Regions from separate parts of the Micromonospora sp. NPDC051196 genome, predicted to be linked through region 2. Evidence: riboswitches for the same ligand, from Rfam matches in the RefSeq annotation. Region 2 holds a riboswitch; each other region holds the start of a gene.

Region 1 (4,203 bases), on a different contig from region 2:
CTCTACACCCCCACCTGGACCGGGCACCACGCCGACGCCGACTACTGTTCCCTGCCGATGGCCGAGGCGCTGCTGTCCCGGCTGCTCGACCGGGGTGCCACGGTGATCGTGCGGCCCCACCCGTACACCGCCCACAATCCGACGTCGGCCCGCCAGTTGGGGCGGCTGCACGACCTGCTCGCTGCCGACCGGGCGCGTACCGGCCGCCAGCACCTGTTCGGTGCCGCCGCGAGCGGGCTGACCCTGGCCGAGTCGGTGAACCGCGCGGACGCCCTGATCTCCGACGTGTCCGGGGTGGTGTCCGACTGGCTGCACTCGGGCAAGCCGTACGCGGTCACCGACACCGGCGTCGACGGTGACCGGTTCCTCGAACGGTTCCCACTGGCCGCCTCCGGCTACGTGCTGCGCCGGGACCTGGCCGACCTGGACGACGTGCTGACCCGGTTGCTCGACACCGACCCGCTGGCCGAGGCCCGCTGGGCGACCCGACGCCGATACCTGGGCGACTTCCCGGCCGAGGCGTACGCCGAGGCGTTCCTGACGGCCGCCCGACGCGAGCTGGATCCCTCCTGGGCCGCCCCGGCCCCCCGGGCCGCCAGCGCCGCGCCGTTGTCCCGCGCCATCTGAGCGACACCGCCGCCCGACACTCCCCCGGCGGCGGTCGGCTCATGGACACAGTGGACTCTGCCCGACAGTCGCTCGCGGCGCTGTGCTCCAATGAGGGTCATGATTCTCCAGCGCGTCGTCGCCGTCGTTCTGCTGCTGTACTGCTTCGTGGGGATGGTCCTCTCGCGTGTCTACCCGTTCATGGACGACTGGTCCGAATTGGCGGAGACGGCGATCGCGATCAGCAGCGGAGTGGCGGGAGTGCTCGGGGTGTGGCTGTGGTTACGCAAGTCCCCCGACCATGCCTCCCCCGAGCAGGCCGGCGACGGCGAACGCCCCTGACCGCGACCGGTCAGCGTACGGCGTCGAGGAGGGCCAGCACGGCTGCCGGATTCTCGACGTGGGCGTTGTGGCCGAGCCCGGGCAGTGTCACCACTGGGACCCCGTACTCCTTGAGCTGCGCGTCGGAGACCATCGGGTCGTGCTCGCCACGGGCCAGCAGGACCGGCGCGTCGATCGTGGCCAGCAGGGCGGTCAGGTCGGGCTCGCCGACGCCGAAGGCGGCCTGGTCCATCGCCAGCCGCCACCGGCGGTCCACCTGCCGCAGCCCGGCCGCCACGGCGGGATGGTCGGGGGTGAGCAGATCGGCCAGGCCGGCGACACGCAGGTACCGTCGCGCCGCCTCGTCACGGCTGTCGAACCAGGTGACCGGGCGGGCCGCGAGATCACCGGCGCGGGCCAGTTCCGCCGGGGACCAGACCGCCTTGATGCCGAGCCCGACCACCGCTTCGACCGTGACCGCCCGACTCGCGGCGGCCAACGCCAGGCCGACCACTCCGCCGAGCGAGTGGCCCAGCACGGTCACCCGCTCGCCGGGGTTCAGGCTCGGGGCGACCTGATCGGCGAACGCGGCGAACGAGTACTCCGACAGTGGGGGCGCTGCGCCGTGACCGGCCAGATCGGGGGCCAACCAGCACCCCGGCCACCGCTCGCGCAGCAGTGAGGCCCAGGGCAGCCACACGTCGCCGGTGGCACCCATTCCGTGCAGCAACAACAGCACCGGCGGGCCGGCCCGCTCACCCGACTCCGTGATCATGTCGGGCAGTCTGCCACCGCCGGCACCGGCTCGGCGAGAGCCGCGACCGGGACACGACACCGGGCGCCGGTCCCGACGGGGCCGGCGCCCGGTGTCGTGCGGCAGGAATCAGGAGGAGTAGCCGCGGGTGGCAGCCCAGTTGGCCAGATCGATGGTGCTCATCCAGTACGAGTAGTACGACGCGTCGGCCGAGTCGGCGATCTTCACCATCCGGCCCTCGTCCTCGTAGCCGACCACGGCGACGTAGTGGCCGCCGGGGAAGGAGTGCCAGCCTCCGGCGGTGTCCGTGGCGCTGCCGGCGACGTTCACCACGACACCGCGCCCGGCGGAGACCGCCGCCACGACGTCGGACTGAAGCTGGTCCATCTGGGCCGGGGTCGCCGAGCCGCCCGGAATCATCGTGGTCCGGTACGGGCTGCCCTTGACCACGGCGTTGAGGACGCGGGTGGTGTCCTGAGCCGAGTTGGTGCCGGCGTAGGTGGTGCCGAGCTGGGCGGCCAGGGTGTCCTGGTCGCGGTCGATGCCCGCGGCGCTGAGCGCGTTGCGTACCGCTGCCGGGCCGCAGTAGTAGCCGTTGATCTGGGCCTGGTAGTCGTACTTCAGCACCTTCTCGGCAGGCGGCTTCGGCGCGGCCTTCTCGACGGCCAAGTCCGGATCCGTCGCAGCGGCCTCCGGCGACGGCGAGGCGGCGGCGCGACTCGGCGGCGCACTGCTCGGGGCGGCACTGCTCGGGGCCGCACTGCTCGGGGCCGCACTGCTCGACGCGGCACCGCTCGGCTCGGTGGCGACCCGGGCCAGGCTGCGGGAGGCCACGGAGTTGTCACGCAACTCGGCCACGGCGGTCGTGTTGTGCGCGTCGACCGGAGCGTCGTCGGTCCCGGCGACCAGGGCGCCGGTGCCGGTGGCCAGGACGAGCGCCGCCGCCGAGGCGGCGACGATCTGGTAGGGGCGTTCGGTGGCCAGCCGACGAAGCTGACGCTTGAGGGTGTGCTTCAAGGGATCCTCCACGGGCTGAGGGGTGCACGGCGCACCGGCTCCGACGGTCCGGTCGGCACACGCAGGCCGACGACCGTCCGAGTACGCGGACGTGCCGTTTCAGGAGATGCGCCCGGAATCGGGCGGCTGCGGTGGGCCTGGGTCAGCGCGCGAACAACGAAGCGGCGAGCGCAGGCACCACGGTGCCGTGGAGGCTGGGGAATATCAGGGGGATCGAATTGTGCTGCACGAGGATGGGAACTCCTTCCGACACCGCCGACCGGGTTAGCTGACGGATTCGGGCGGGAAGATCGCCCTACCGCGGGCCGAGGCTCGCGGATTCACCCCAGTGGTGCAGTGGGTCCCCGGTTCGTGAGATCACGATTGAGCGGGTCGGCGCGGCGTCGCCACTTGCGATCGGTTACCGCACCGGACGGGCCGACACTACTGGGCGGTACGGCTCCTGCCAACCCCACCTTGACCTGCCTAAACATGATCCAGCGCAGTTATTTTCGGATATCAGCGAACTGTCGTCGCTCAATGGGACTCCGGGCCAGGAGAGCACCGTCGGGCGACAACCGGACCTCTCGCCGACAATGCCCAGGACATTGCGGCCAACATTCGACATCTGCGGTCCGGTGACCGATTCCCGCTCCGCTGTGACCGGGGTCACGAAATTGTCGACACACGCTACTCGGCAGATGCCGACCGACAACTGTTCTCAGCCCACCCTGGCCGGCCGCCAGCGCAGGACGGCGGCCGGCCGCCCGACGACGACCCGACGCGACGCCGGCAGGAGGTTCGGCCGCATCCGCTGCGCCGCAGCGTACGCCTCGGTGGACAGCGCACGGGCCGCGTCGACGGCCAGTTCGGCCGCCCGCCAGGCGTCGCGCTCCTGCTGCCGAGCCGTCTGGTAGGCCGCCTGCCGGCCGTCGCGTACCACCCGGGCCAGGAAGATCTCCTGCTCGGCGGGGTGGCGTCGGGGATCCCAACCGGCCCGGTGGGCCAGCGCGTCGGCGAGTTGCCGGGCCGACAGATCGCCGCGCCAGTACGCCGTCATCGCGGCGCGATGCAGCCAGCGTTCCCGGGCCGCGTACTCGGCGGGGGTTCGGGGCGTGTCGGGGCTGGGCAACCCGGTGGCGGCGGCGAGCCGTCGCGCGGCGGACTCCGCCTCGTCGTACGCGACCCAGGCACGGTCGAGCTCCACCTGGGCACGCTGCCACGCGGCGCGGCGGCGACCGGCGTTCTGCGCGGCGCCCGCCGCAGCCACGGCCACCTCGCCGGCATAGCGACGCAGGTCCGCCGCAGCGGCATCGCCGTCCAGGGTCTCCGGGGCACGGTCGGTCGACGGCACCGGCTCGGGCCGGGCGACCAGCGCGGTGAGCACGCCCAGCGCGAGCACCAGCAACACCGACCAGATGGCTGCGGCCCGGGGTACTTCAAGCAGGAACTGGTAGAGAACGGTCTTCTCCATGTCGGTACCTCAAAGGAAGACGATGCGGCGGCATTGGGTGTCACCGATCTCG
Region 2 (4,203 bases):
CAGGCGCCGAGCAACTCGTATCCGGCCTCGTCGACGGCCGCGCGTACCGCGTTCTCGTCGAGCGGCTGCTCACTGGTGACGTTGACCTGACCGGCGGCCAGGTCGACCGCCACATCGGTGACACCGGGCAGCGCACCGACCTCGGCGCTGACCGCGCTGACGCAGTGCCCGCAGGTCATGCCCTTCACCTGGTACGTCGTGGTGACCATGAAGCTCTCCTTCTCCGTGGCCCGACCGAGGGGCGGCCGACGCCTCCGCATACCCATGGGGGGTATCACAACGACGACCGTACCATACCCCCTGGGGGTAGGCTATTCTCGTGCCCATGACCACTCCCGCGCCGATCCGTGGCTACACCGCCAGCAAGGACCAACTGCTCGCCCGGCTGCGCCGCGTCGAGGGCCAGGTGCGCGGCGTCGAGAAGATGGTCGACGACGATCGCTACTGCATCGACGTGCTCACCCAGATCTCCGCCATCCAGGCCGCACTCGACAAGGTCGCCCTCGGGCTGCTCGACGGGCACGCCCGGCACTGCATGCACACCGGTGCCGCCGAGGGCCGCGCCGACGAGATGGCCACCGAGATGATGGCCGCCGTCGGCCGCCTCATGAAGCGCGGCTGAGCCCGCTTTCCCGGCACACCCCGTCGCCCACGGCCGGGCCGCGAACCGCCGACACACCCGCGCGCCCTGCGATCCGATCCCGGGCTGGCTACCATTCGCACACGATGGCCTGCCGACATCCGCGCCTCCCGGCCCGCGCCCGCCGCCGGACGCGCACCTCCACCGCCGCCGCTTCCCGGCGCCCGGCGAGGGCCGGCCCGACACTCACCGTACGCAGCGGGTCCGCCACGTTCCGGCCGCCTCGGCCGCCCACCGCGACAGTCGTACGACCGGGCTGAACCGACTCGCCCGCCGACACGTACTCCGCCCTGGAATCGTTGGGAGACTATTGAATGGGCGCCGATCACAGCCGTGCCGCTCCGCCCACCCCGCCCGGGGTGCGGCGGATCCTCATCGTGACGGTGGTCCCCCTCTTCCTCGTCACGTTGGTCGCCGCCCTGGTGCTCTGGCCTCGCGACGCCCCTCGCCCGGAGGCCGGCGACGACCTGCCCCGATACCACGGCACGGTCACCCGGGTGGTCACCGAACCCTGCCCGCCCAACCCTGCGGTTCCCGAGGGCACCCCGACGACGGCCGGTGGACCGTGCGGCACCGTCACGGTACGGATACAGGACGGCCCGGACGCCGGCCAGGACGTCGACACGCCCATTCCGGCCGGGCCGGGCGCACCTTCGGTCAGCGTCGACGACGACGTCATCCTGGTCTCGCTGATCGATCCGGAGGATCCCTCGATCAGCACCTACAACATCGCCGAGCACCAGCGTGGCATGCCACTGATCTGGCTGGGGGTGCTCTTCGCCGCCGCCATCGTGGCCTTCGGGCGGCTGCGCGGGCTGGCTGCCCTGGCCGGCTTGGCGGCCAGTTTCGCCATCCTGCTCACCTTCGTGCTGCCGGGCATCAGCGCCGGCCAGCCGCCGTTGGTGGTCGCCATCGTCGGCGCCGCGTTGATCATGTTCGTGGTGCTGTACCTGACGCACGGGGTGTCCGCGCAGACCTCGGTCGCCGTACTCGGCACCCTCGGCGCCCTGGTGCTCACCGGGCTGCTCGGCCTGGCCGCGACCAACGCGACTCACCTGACGGGTTTCGGCAGCGAGGACGCCACCACCCTGTCGATGTTCCGGGCCGACGTCGACCTGCACGGTCTGCTGCTGGCCGGCATCATCATCGGATCACTGGGCGTCCTCGACGACGTCACGGTGACCCAGGCCGCGGCGGTCACCGAGTTGGCCCACGCCAACCCGAACCTGTCCCGCCGCGAGTTGTACCGCTCGGCGACCCGGGTGGGACGGGCACACATCGCCTCGGTGGTGAACACCATCGTCCTGGCGTACGCCGGCGCGTCGCTGCCCCTGCTGCTCCTGCTCACCGCCGACTCCCGCGCGCTGGGTCAGATCGTGACCAGCGAATTCCTCGCCCAGGAAATCGTCCGCAGCGTGGTGGCCACCCTCGGGCTGATCGCCGCCGTACCGCTGACCACCGCTCTGGCGACGATGGTGACCACCGCCGGACGGCAGCGCACCGGGGCGAGCGCCGCGCACGAAGCGACCGACGACGTGGCCGCCGCCCTCCCACGACCGGCTACGGACCGGTCGGAGGCGCTCCAGGCCCTCAGCACACCGCGCACCCGTAACACGCCCCCCGCCACCCGTTCGGAGTGGCCCGAACCGGACAGGAGCACCGACACCCCATGGTGACACTCCTCAACGTGAGCACATCGACCCCGACGGTCGATATGCGTGTCACTCGTCACTCAACGCGATTACGAAATGACACATCTCGCCGGGTTCGGCGCGTAGAGGCCCAGACGGACTGTCGGGTAACCTCACTGCCGGTCACCGCCGAAGGCGCGCACCGGCGCCTGCGGTGCCACCGCCCAATCGCCACCAGGCGAGCCGGGAACCCAGGTACGTGGGGTGAATCCGCGAAAGCGGTAGGGGCCACTTCCGTCCCGAACCCGTCAGCTAACCCGGTCGGCGGTCGATGGAAGGGAAGACAGTGACGGCACCCCTACGCCGCTGGTTGACACCCGTGGTGGCCGTGTTCGCCGCGTTCGCCGTCTTCGCCGGCCCCCTGCCGGCGACGGCTGCGCCCAACGCCCCGAAGCCAGCGGGCCATGACGACGATCCGCCGATGCTCAACGAGCTGATCGAGGCGACGAACCGGGACTACACCAAGGCCAAGTCGAAGCTGGAGAAGTCCAAGAAGAAGCAGCTCAAGCTCGCCGTCGAGGTCCGCCGGGCCGAGGCCGACCTGGACGCGCTCGCCCCACAGGTCGCCGAGATCGCCACCCAGTCGTACCGGACCGGTCGGGTGGGCGCGATCGCGATGCTGTTGCAGAGCAACGCCCCCGACTCGTTCATCCACCGCGCCTCCGCGCTGGACGAGTTGAACCTGGTCAACGGCAAGAAGCTGGGCGAGGTCAACGCGGTGAAGCGCCGCGCGGAGACGGCCAAGCTGGCCCTCGACGCCGAGGTACGCGAGCAGCAGAAGCTGACCAACGACATGGCCCGGAAGAAGAGCGACGCGGAGAAGTCGCTCCGGCTGGTCGGTGGCGTCGGTCTCACCGGCGGCCTGGTTTCTGCCACCTCCCCGGTCGCCCGGCCCGGCCCCAACCGGGCTTCCGACGGCGGCTGGAAGTCCGAGTCGTGCAACCAGGACGACCCGACCACGTCGGGCTGCATCACACCGCGCACCCTGCACATGTACAAGGAGGTCAAGCGGGCGGGCTTCAACCGGTTCGTCGGCTGCTACCGACCCGGTGACAAGTGGGAGCACCCCAAGGGCCGGGCGTGTGACTGGTCGTTGCAGAACAGCGGCTTCCGACCCTGGTACAACAACGACACTCGGATCTACGGCAACAACCTGGCCGCGTTCCTGGTCCGCAACGCCGACCGGTTGGGCATCTACTACGTGATCTGGAACCGGCAGATCTGGTTCCCGGCGACCGGCTGGAGTTCCTACAGCGGCCCGTCGAACCATACGGACCACGTACACGTCTCGATGCTCTAGACCGTCTCCGGTATCGCTTCGAGGGCCGTCCCGCCACTGGTGGGGCGGCCCTCGACCGTTGCGTCGGCTCGTGCCGTTCGCGGCCGGATGGTCGGAGTCAGGCGGCGGGCGTCAGGCGGCGGGCGCGACCGTGGCGACCAGGTCGGCCGGTTCCGCGGCCACCGCCCGCACCTCGCCGGCGGCCAGCCGGTACGACATGCCGACCACCGCGCAGCGCCCGGCGGAGACCTCGGCGGCCAGCGTCGTGGACGAGTTCAACATCGACGTCACGGTCTGCGCGATATGGATGTCGACGATCTGGTTCAACTCCGCCACCCCGGCGGCCTGTGCCCGGCGCAGGCTGGGCACCACGGCGTCCACCACCGCGCCCAGGTGCCCCGCGGGGGTGGCGCCGGTGGCCAGCGCCGCACGGGCCGCCTGCACGGCACCGCACGAGTCGTGCCCGAGCACCACGACCAACGGCGTACGCAGCACCGACACCGCGTACTCGACGCTGCCCAGCACCTCGGGGCCGACGGTGTGCCCGGCGGTACGGACCACGAAGAGGTCACCCAACCCGCGGTCAAAGATGA
Region 3 (4,203 bases), on a different contig from region 2:
CAGACCTGGACGGCCGACTCCCCACCGTGCTCGCCCGGCACGTCGGAGTTGGCGTGCCCGCGGCGGCTGAGCATCGCCACCTCGATCGTGAACTCGAACAACCGCCAGTCGACGTGCGGCGCGGCGCGGGCGGCAAGCGCCAGGCGTGCCACGGTGGCGTCGTCGGTGACCGGCCAGGCCCGACCGGCGACGTAGGCCTCGTCGTCGCGCTCCTCGGGCGGGAAGGAGTGCAGTGCGTAGCGCCCGTCGCGTTCCAGGTCGCGCCGCTTCGGTGAGTCGATCAAGAAGCAGTAGAGACCGTCGTCGGTGATCACCGGGGAGACCGGGTGCACCCGGGGCCCGCCGTCGGCGCGGACCGTGGCCAGGTAGCCGAAGCCCGGGCCGTACTGCTGCATGAGAAGGCGGATCGCGTCGGCGAGTCGAGGCTCGTCAGCGGCGAAATCGGACCAGGAAGCCATGCCGACATCTTATCGAACATACGTTCTAGCCAGGTAGCGCGACACGCAGGTCAGCCATATCGGTATGGTGTGGCGATGCTGCTCTCCGACCGCGACCTGGTCTCCGAGATCAAGGCGGGCACCCTCGCGCTGGAGCCCTTCGAGCCCACGCTGGTGCAGCCGTCCAGCATCGACGTACGCCTGGACAAGTTGTTCCGGGTCTTCAACAACCACCTCTACACGCACATCGACCCGTCGACCCGGCAGGACGACCTGACCTCCCCGGTGGAGGTGCCCGACGGCGAGCCCTTCGTGCTGCACCCGGGTGAGTTCGTGCTCGCCTCCACACTGGAGGTCATCTCCCTCGGCGACCAGCTGGCCGGTCGACTCGAAGGCAAGTCGAGCCTGGGTCGACTCGGCCTGCTCACCCACTCCACCGCCGGCTTCATCGACCCCGGCTTCTCCGGGCACGTCACGCTGGAGCTGTCCAACGTGGCGAATCTGCCGATCACCCTCTGGCCCGGCATGAAGATCGGTCAGCTCTGCATCTTCCGGCTCTCCTCGCCCGCCGAGCACCCGTACGGATCGGCCGTCTACGGCTCCCGCTACCAGGGCCAGCGCGGCCCGACGCCGAGCCGGGCCTGGCAGAACTGGCGCACCTGGCCGACTCGCTGACCGCAGCTCAGCCAGGATCACACCTCAGCCAGGCCGGCCGAAGCTGTGGATGGGGCTGCTGTCCATCTGTTTCAACTTCACCGGCTGGCCTGCGCGAGAGGCGTGCACCACCCAGCCGCCGCCCACGTACATGCCCACGTGGTGCAGATCGCGGTAGTAGAAGACCAGGTCACCCGGGCGCAGGTCGCTCCGGCCCACCGACACGGTCACCTGACGCTGCCGGACGGCGTTGTGCGGCAATGCCACCCCGGCCCGCGCCCATGCGGCCAGCATCAGACCCGAGCAGTCGTACGCGTTCGGCCCCTCGGCCCCCCACGAGTACGGTTTGCCGATCTGGGCGCAGGCGAACTTCACCGCTACTCCAGCGGGCCCGCCCGGATAGCTCGCCGGACAGGGCGCTGGGCGTAGCGGGCCGCCGCCTCCGTTGCCGTACGCCCGCAGGCGCAGCCGCTGCAACCGGTCGATTTCGGCGTCGATCTGCCGCCGCTTCCCCGCAAGATCGGTCTCCGTGCGGGTCAACACGCCGATGGTGCGGTCCAGCCCGGCCTTGGCGGCGGTGAGTTCGTCGCGCAGTTCGCTCGCCTGTCGTACGTCCTGTTGCTGGTAGTGGGCGTAGCGGTCGAGCAGTCCGATCTGCTCCACGACTTCGCCCGGCGACCGGCTGCCCAACAGGGCGTTGACGGCGCCGACCGTGCCGCCCTTGTACGCCCGCGCCGCCAGCGCACCCACCCGGGTCATCGCGACGTCGACCTGCTGCTGAAGTGGCACGATCCGGGCGGCCAGGGCGTCGGCCTCCCGACGCTTGCCGGCGAGGTCCTGCCGGGTGGCGTTGTGTCGTTCGATCAGTGGTTCGAGCCGGTTCCAGTCCGCGTCGATCTGGCGCTCGATGGCGTCGACCGACGGCTCGGCGTGAGCCGCCGTCGCGCCGCCGGTCACCATGACGGCGGTCGCGGACAGGGCGGCGAGTGCGGTGGTGCAGCGGTACCAGCGGGATCGCGGCGCAGCCGTCATCGGGCCGGGCGTCGCCGGCCGTGGTGACGGTAGCCGCGGGGCATGGTGTGCCACCGGGCTCCGTACTCCTTCTTCCCAGACCGCCTACCGGGTTAGCTGACGGGTTCGGGCGGGAAGGGGGCGCCCTACCGCGGTGATCGCGGATTCACCCCGGGTACCTGGGTCCCCGGCTCGTGCAAGCGACTCGGCGGTGTCGGACCGTTACCGCCCCTGGTGGGCAGAGCTGCCATCGGGCCGACGATTGCCCAGCGTAGGGACGACCCCTGTCGATACGCAACACATCCACGCCATCACTCTCGGTGCTCAATTCCGACAACGAACACGGCCCCCGGTCGCTTGACCGGGGGCCGTGGTGATGTTCCTGTGCGAGGGCTCAGCCGGGTCGGCGGAAGCCGGCGATCGGCATGGTGGTGATCGGGGAGACGTTGACCGGCTTGCCCGCTCTGGGTGCGTGGACCATCTGGTTGTTGCCCAGATAGAGGCCGACGTGACTCAGGTCACTGCGGAAGAAGACCAGATCGCCGGGGCGGGCGTCGGAGCGGGAGATCGCCTTGCCCTCGTTCCACTGCGCCCCGGTGAAGTGCGTCAGGTAGATGCCGGCGGCCTTGTACGCGTACTGGGTCAGCCCGGAGCAGTCGAACGAGTTCGGGCCGGTGGCCCCCCAGACGTACGGCTTGCCGACCTGGGCGCAGGCGACCCTGATGGCCGTCCGGGCCGCCTCGCTGACCACCCCGTTGATGGTCGGGCAGTTGGTGGTCTTCACCGTGGTCACCGGCAGCGACCGCTCAAGTTCCTTGATCTTGGCGTCGATCTGCTTCTTCTTCGCCGCCAGCTGCTTTTCCTTGGTTTCCTGGTCGGCGATCAGCGCGTCGAGCTTGGCCTTCTGGTCGTCGTACTTCTTGCGGACCTTCATCACGCTCTCGAGCTGCTGGCGCTCGTACGACGCCAACCGCTCCAGGAAGGCCATCTGCTCGCCGAGCGTGTCCGGCTTCGCGTTCAGCAGCACCGCGCCGAGTTCCTGCGACGGCCCGTTGACGTAGTACCGGGAGGCGAGGTCGGCGACCCGGTTCATCGCCAGCTCGGCCTCCAGGGCCAGCGGCTGGATCTTCTTCTGCAGATCGCCCGACTTCTTCCGGTTGACCTTCAGCTGCGAACGCACCTTGTTGTACTGCTCGATCGTGGGCTCAAGCTGCTGCCACTGCTTGTCGATCTGGCGCTCGATCTCCTCCACCGAAGGCTCGGCGTACGCGGGGGCGGAGAGCAGGCCAGCGCCGACCGCGGCGGCGGCCACCAGGACGACCAGACGGTGAGCGGCTCTCCGCAGGCCACCTGGACGGCTGGACCGTCCGGGCAGATGACGATGGAGGGGCATGGTTGCCACCGGCAGCGACTCCTTTGCAACCGACCACCGGGCGTCCCGCGAGCGGTTGGGTGCGGGACAGACGACCTACGGCGGTCGGTGCCTCACATTAGGGAAGGAGCGGTGCGGAATCAAGGCGACCAACGGTCGATTCACGTTTGCGCGACCGGTCGCACACAAAGGGTGTCGATCATTTCGTTATAGTCACGCACGTCAATTTGAATACGATGGTGCGGCGGGCCACGCCGGCCCGCCGTCCTCGTACCGTAAAGCCTGGTCAGCTGCTGGTGACCGGCTCGCTCTCCGCGGCGCCACGGCCCTGCTCGGGCCGGACCGACCGCAGTAGGACGCTCGCCACATCGACCACTTCGACCTGCTCGCCGGCGCCCTTGCCGTTCACCCCGTCGGTGAGCATCGTCGAGCAGAACGGACAGCCGACCGCGATGGTCCGGGCCCCGGTGGACATGGCCTCCTCGACCCGGTCCACGTTGATCCGCTTGCCGATCCGCTCTTCCATCCACATCCGGGCACCACCGGCACCGCAGCAGAAGGACCGCTCACTGTTACGCGGCATCTCGGTGATCTCGCCGTCGCCCAAGGCACTTCCAAGCACCTCACGTGGCGGAGTGAAGACCCGGTTGTGTCGCCCGAGGTAACACGGGTCGTGGTAGGTGACTCCACCGTCGACCGGCTGCACCGGGGTGAGCTTGCCCGTGGCGA
Region 4 (4,203 bases), on a different contig from region 2:
TTGATTCCGGACAGCAGCACCTGCGGTGGGGGCCCGAACGCGCCGTGCACGGCGATGAGTGCGATGAAGCCGGGAGACCCGCCGACCGCGAACGCGGGCGTCCCGTCCAGTTCCGGCAGCGGGTGCTCGTGGACCACTACCCGACCGTCCTGCTCTATCGCGCTCATCGCGGCGCTGGTGCCGCTGGCCTCCTCCAACGGTGCGGCCACCACCACGTCCATACCCCGTTCGACGGCGGCCCGGGCCAGCGCGTGGATGCCGGGGGCACCGATCCCGTCGTCGTTGGTGATCACTACCCGCAGTGTCATCGGCCGCCCGCCCGGTGGGCCAGTTCGTCGGGGGTCGTGCGGTACTGCGGCCGGTTGCTCGCCGGCTCCAACTGCACCCGGTCGACCAGACCGGTGATCGAGTCGAGCCGTCCGGTGCCCAGCCCGTGACGGGTGACGTTCAGCGCGCCGGCCGCCGCGCCGGTGCGGATCGCCGTGCGCACGTCGCCGCCCTGGGCCACCACGGCGGCCACCCCGGCGGTCATCGAGTCGCCCGCTCCGCGCGGGTCGGCCGCTTCCAGCCGGGGCATCCGTACCTCGAACACCTCGCCGTCGACCAGGGCCAGCGCCGGTTTCTCGGCCCGGCTGACCACCACGTTCTCCGCGCCGGCGGTGTGCAGGTCGTAGATGGCGCGGGTGAGCTGCTCCTCCTCGTCGCCGGCGGCCCGACCGTCCGCGATCAGCTCCTCGTGGCTGACCTTGAGGAAGAACACGCCGCTGTCCAGGACGGCCGTCAGGTGTTCGCCGCTGAGGTCGACCACCACCTGGCTGCCGTTGGCGCGCAGGTCGGCGGCGAAGCGGCGGTACAGGTCGGCGGGCACCAGTGACGGGTCGTTCGGGCCGCTCAGCACGCACACCGCCGCGCGCAGCCCTTCGCTGAGCGAGAGGTTGTACAACTCGTCCAGCTCGTGCCGGCTCAGCGGCTGACCGGGCACGTCGACGACCTCCCGCCGGGTGCCTTCCCGGCGGTCGTGCACGTACCCGCCGCTGCCGCCGGAGTCGCGGGCCACGATCTTGAGGTCCACTCCCTCGCTGACCAGCAGCGGCTCCAGGACCTGCCCGACCTCGCCACCGAGCGCGGTGCAGAGCACCACGTCGACGCCGAGCGACAGCACCATCCGGGCCTGCCAGACGCCCTGCCCGCCCGGGTGCAGGTGCAACTCCGGTGCGTCGCTGGGCTGGTCGACGGTGACGGTCAGCAACGGCGTGGGCGCGAAGACCATGACGTGCCCGCTCACCGGAGCCACCCGCAGGTGCCGGATCGGGTGAGCCGTTCGATGCCCTGGCTCATGCTTGTTCCTCCCCCTCGTGGCGAAATGTCCGCTTCCGTCTATGACGGTAACCAAGGTGGCGGATTCGCGCGCGTCGACGGGTGAGCGAACTGACTTCCTTCGGCGCCGGGGGCACGAGCAACGACGCCGGGCGGGCCACCCGAAGGTGCCCACCCGGCGTCGTCGATGAGCGGTCAGTACACCGACAGATGGACGTGGTTGGTGTGGTCGCTGGACGGATCGCCGCGACCGCCGCTGTAGGACTTCCAGCCGCTGCTGGGCAGCCAGATCTGCTTGTACCAGATCACGTAGAGCACGGCGAGCCGGTCGGCGTTGTTGACGAAGTACGCCGCCAGGTTGTTGCCGTACGTCCGGTCACCGCCCGTGGCGACCCCACCGAAGCCGTTCTTCTGTGCCGCGAAGTCGCAGGCGCGGCCCTTGGGGTGTTCGCCGGAGCCGCCCGAGCGGTAGCAGGAGACGTACCTGGTGAAGCCGGCCGCCTTGGCCTGCTTGAGCGCGTGCAGCGTACGCGGGGTGATGCAGCCGTTGGCCGGGGTCGGGTCGTTGACGCTGCACGACTCGGCCGGCCACGAGCCGTCCGAGTTGCGGGGCGCGGGCTTGGCCGTCGGGCTGGAACCGCCGCTACGGGTCGGGGCGCGGTTGGCGCGTTCGGCAGCCTGGGCCCGCTCGTTGGCCACGGTCACCGCCCGCTCGGCCTGCTCCTTGCGCTTGGCCATCACCGCCACCTGCTTGCGCTGCTCCTGGACCTCCACGTCCAGGGCCTGCTTGGTCCTGCGGACCTCGTCACGGGTGGCCCGCAGCTCACCGAGGGCGCGCTCCTCGTTGGCGGCCACCGCGTCCAGCGCCGCCGCCCGGTCCATGAAGCCGGCCGGTGAGCTGCTGTTGAGCAGCGCCGACGCGGCGCCGAGCCGCCCGGTGCGGTACGCCTGCGCGGCGATCTCGGCGACCTTGGTGCCGCGCTCGGCGAGCTGGCTTTCGGTGGCGGTGAGCTGTCCGGCCAGTTGCTTCTGCCGGGTGACCGAACGGTCCAGCGCGACCTTGGCGTCGAGGTAACCCTTGCTGGCCGCTTCCAACTGGGCGCGCAGCGCCGGGGTACCGCCCTCGTCGCCGACATCGCTGGGAGCTGCCGTACGTAACCCGTGCGCCGCGGCCGGGCCGGGAACGAGCGCGACACCCACTGCGAGGGCGAGCGCCGCGCAGATCAGGGCCGCCGTTCGGGCGGCCGGTCTCACGGTTGCCACTGCTGGCATGCACATGTCCTTCCGTCAGCCGCCGACCGGGTTAGCTGACGGGTTCGGGACGGAAGATCCCTACCGCGCGTGCGCGGATGCACCCCAGGAACATGGTTCCCCGGCTCGCCCTGACGGGCGATTAGGCGGCGGCCGCCGCCGGCACCGGAGAGTGCCGCCTGGCGGAGGCCGGGTCCGAGCCTACCGGGGCTGCTGTGACCTGTGCAGCCGGTGTGACTCCTGGTGTTCGCCTGGTGACCAGTGAATCAGACATAAGCTATCAATTCCGGCCTTTGGTCGAGCTCTGGTCTCATCACCACTCGACCGCACCGCAGACCCCCGGTTCGATCTGCAAGGTGGCGTGCTCGATGTGGAACTCCTCCCGCAGGGCCGCGCGGGCCGCTGCCAGCACCCCGCCCACATCGGCGCCGGGTGTCATGGTCAGGTGGGCCGAGGCGACGTCCATGCCGGAGGTGAGCGTCCACACGTGCAGGTCGTGGACGCCGGCAACGCCGGGCACCGAGGCCAGGCGGTCGTGCACGGCGGTCACCTGAAGGTGTTCCGGGGCCGCCTGCACCAGGATGCGCAGCGCCGCCCGGCCCAGACGCCAGGTCCGAGGCAGGATGAACAGGCCGATCGCGACCGCCACCAGCGGATCCGCCCACCACCAGTCGGTCAGCGCGATCAGCGTCGCCGCCCCGATCACGCCCAGTGAGCCGAGCAGGTCGCCCAGCACCTCCAGGTACGCCCCGCGCAGGTTGATGCTCTCCTGGGCGCCGGGACGCAACAGCGCGAACGCGACGACGTTGGCGAGCAGGCCGAGCACCGCCACGACCAGCACCGGGCCGGCCAGCACCTCGGGTGGATCGCCGAATCGCCGGACCGCCTCGACCAGCACGTACACCGCGACACCGGAGAGCAGGACGGCGTTGGCCAGCGCGGCCAGCACCTCCAGGCGGTAGAGCCCGAAGGTGCGCTGTGGGTCGCTGCGGGCCCGGCGGGTCGCCGCGACGGCCGCGAGGGCCATCCCGATGCCCAGCACGTCGGTGAACATGTGCCCGGCGTCGGAGAGCAGAGCCAACGAGCCGGTGCGGAGCGCTGTCACCGCCTCGACCACCATCAGGACGCTGAGCAGTACGAACGCCGCCTGGAGTCGGCCGAAATGGCGGTGTGCGGCGTGTGACACCGCAGCCTGATGGTCATGACCCGCGCCCACGCAGTCACCATCCGCCGTCCGGCCGGTCGGAGTCAGAACTATGCCAACATCGCTATGTTTTCGTGGGCGGCTCGTCGGCCACGTCGACCGTGGTCAGCCGTTGCGTGGCCCGGGACAACGCGACGTAGAGCGTACGCACGCCGGAGTCGGGCACGGCGCGGATCTCACTCGGCGCGACAAGCACCACCCCGTCGTACTCCATGCCCTTGGCCTCCAGGCTGGTCACCACCTGAAGACGTTCGCCACCGAGGCCGCCGAGCCAGCCCGACACCTCGTCCCGTCGGGGCACCGGAGTGATCACCCCGACGGTGCCCTCGACCTCGCCGAGCAGGGTGTTCGCGGCCGACACCACGCTCGCTGCCAGTTCGGCGGCCGGCACCACCAGCCGAATCGGGTCGACTCCGGTGGAGCGGACGGCT

Evidence for each region. Region 2 has a riboswitch for cyclic di-AMP ahead of AB0M35_RS23505 (hypothetical protein). Riboswitches for the same ligand answer to the same signal wherever they lie in the genome.
Region 1: it holds a riboswitch for cyclic di-AMP, as region 2 does, so the genes downstream of both, AB0M35_RS12760 (C39 family peptidase) here and AB0M35_RS23505 (hypothetical protein) in region 2, are expected to answer to the same signal.
Region 3: it holds a riboswitch for cyclic di-AMP, as region 2 does, so the genes downstream of both, AB0M35_RS07155 (NlpC/P60 family protein) here and AB0M35_RS23505 (hypothetical protein) in region 2, are expected to answer to the same signal.
Region 4: it holds a riboswitch for cyclic di-AMP, as region 2 does, so the genes downstream of both, AB0M35_RS20855 (hypothetical protein) here and AB0M35_RS23505 (hypothetical protein) in region 2, are expected to answer to the same signal.

Annotation. Positions count from the first base shown of each region.
Region 1 covers NZ_JBFBAY010000005.1:96,929-101,131, reverse strand. The annotation lists gene AB0M35_RS12775 (CDP-glycerol glycerophosphotransferase family protein) at 1-627, shown strand, start outside; gene AB0M35_RS12770 (hypothetical protein) at 727-948, shown strand; gene AB0M35_RS12765 (alpha/beta hydrolase) at 959-1,702, opposite strand; gene AB0M35_RS12760 (C39 family peptidase) at 1,811-2,710, opposite strand; cyclic di-AMP (ydaO/yuaA leader) riboswitch at 2,937-3,078, opposite strand; gene AB0M35_RS12755 (hypothetical protein) at 3,399-4,151, opposite strand.
Region 2 covers NZ_JBFBAY010000014.1:37,648-41,850, forward strand. The annotation lists gene AB0M35_RS23490 (cation transporter) at 1-209, opposite strand, end outside; gene AB0M35_RS23495 (metal-sensitive transcriptional regulator) at 326-622, shown strand; gene AB0M35_RS23500 (YibE/F family protein) at 955-2,316, shown strand; cyclic di-AMP (ydaO/yuaA leader) riboswitch at 2,483-2,614, shown strand; gene AB0M35_RS23505 (hypothetical protein) at 2,618-3,631, shown strand; gene AB0M35_RS23510 (carbonic anhydrase) at 3,743-4,203, opposite strand, start outside.
Region 3 covers NZ_JBFBAY010000002.1:286,603-290,805, forward strand. The annotation lists gene AB0M35_RS07145 (pyridoxamine 5'-phosphate oxidase family protein) at 1-458, opposite strand, end outside; gene dcd (dCTP deaminase) at 534-1,112, shown strand; gene AB0M35_RS07155 (NlpC/P60 family protein) at 1,137-2,123, opposite strand; cyclic di-AMP (ydaO/yuaA leader) riboswitch at 2,190-2,323, opposite strand; gene AB0M35_RS07160 (NlpC/P60 family protein) at 2,497-3,495, opposite strand; gene AB0M35_RS07165 ((Fe-S)-binding protein) at 3,761-4,203, opposite strand, start outside.
Region 4 covers NZ_JBFBAY010000011.1:24,449-28,651, forward strand. The annotation lists gene AB0M35_RS20845 (5'/3'-nucleotidase SurE) at 1-308, opposite strand, end outside; gene AB0M35_RS20850 (PfkB family carbohydrate kinase) at 305-1,285, opposite strand; gene AB0M35_RS20855 (hypothetical protein) at 1,513-2,589, opposite strand; cyclic di-AMP (ydaO/yuaA leader) riboswitch at 2,594-2,727, opposite strand; gene AB0M35_RS20860 (cation diffusion facilitator family transporter) at 2,882-3,784, opposite strand; gene AB0M35_RS20865 (UvrD-helicase domain-containing protein) at 3,837-4,203, opposite strand, start outside.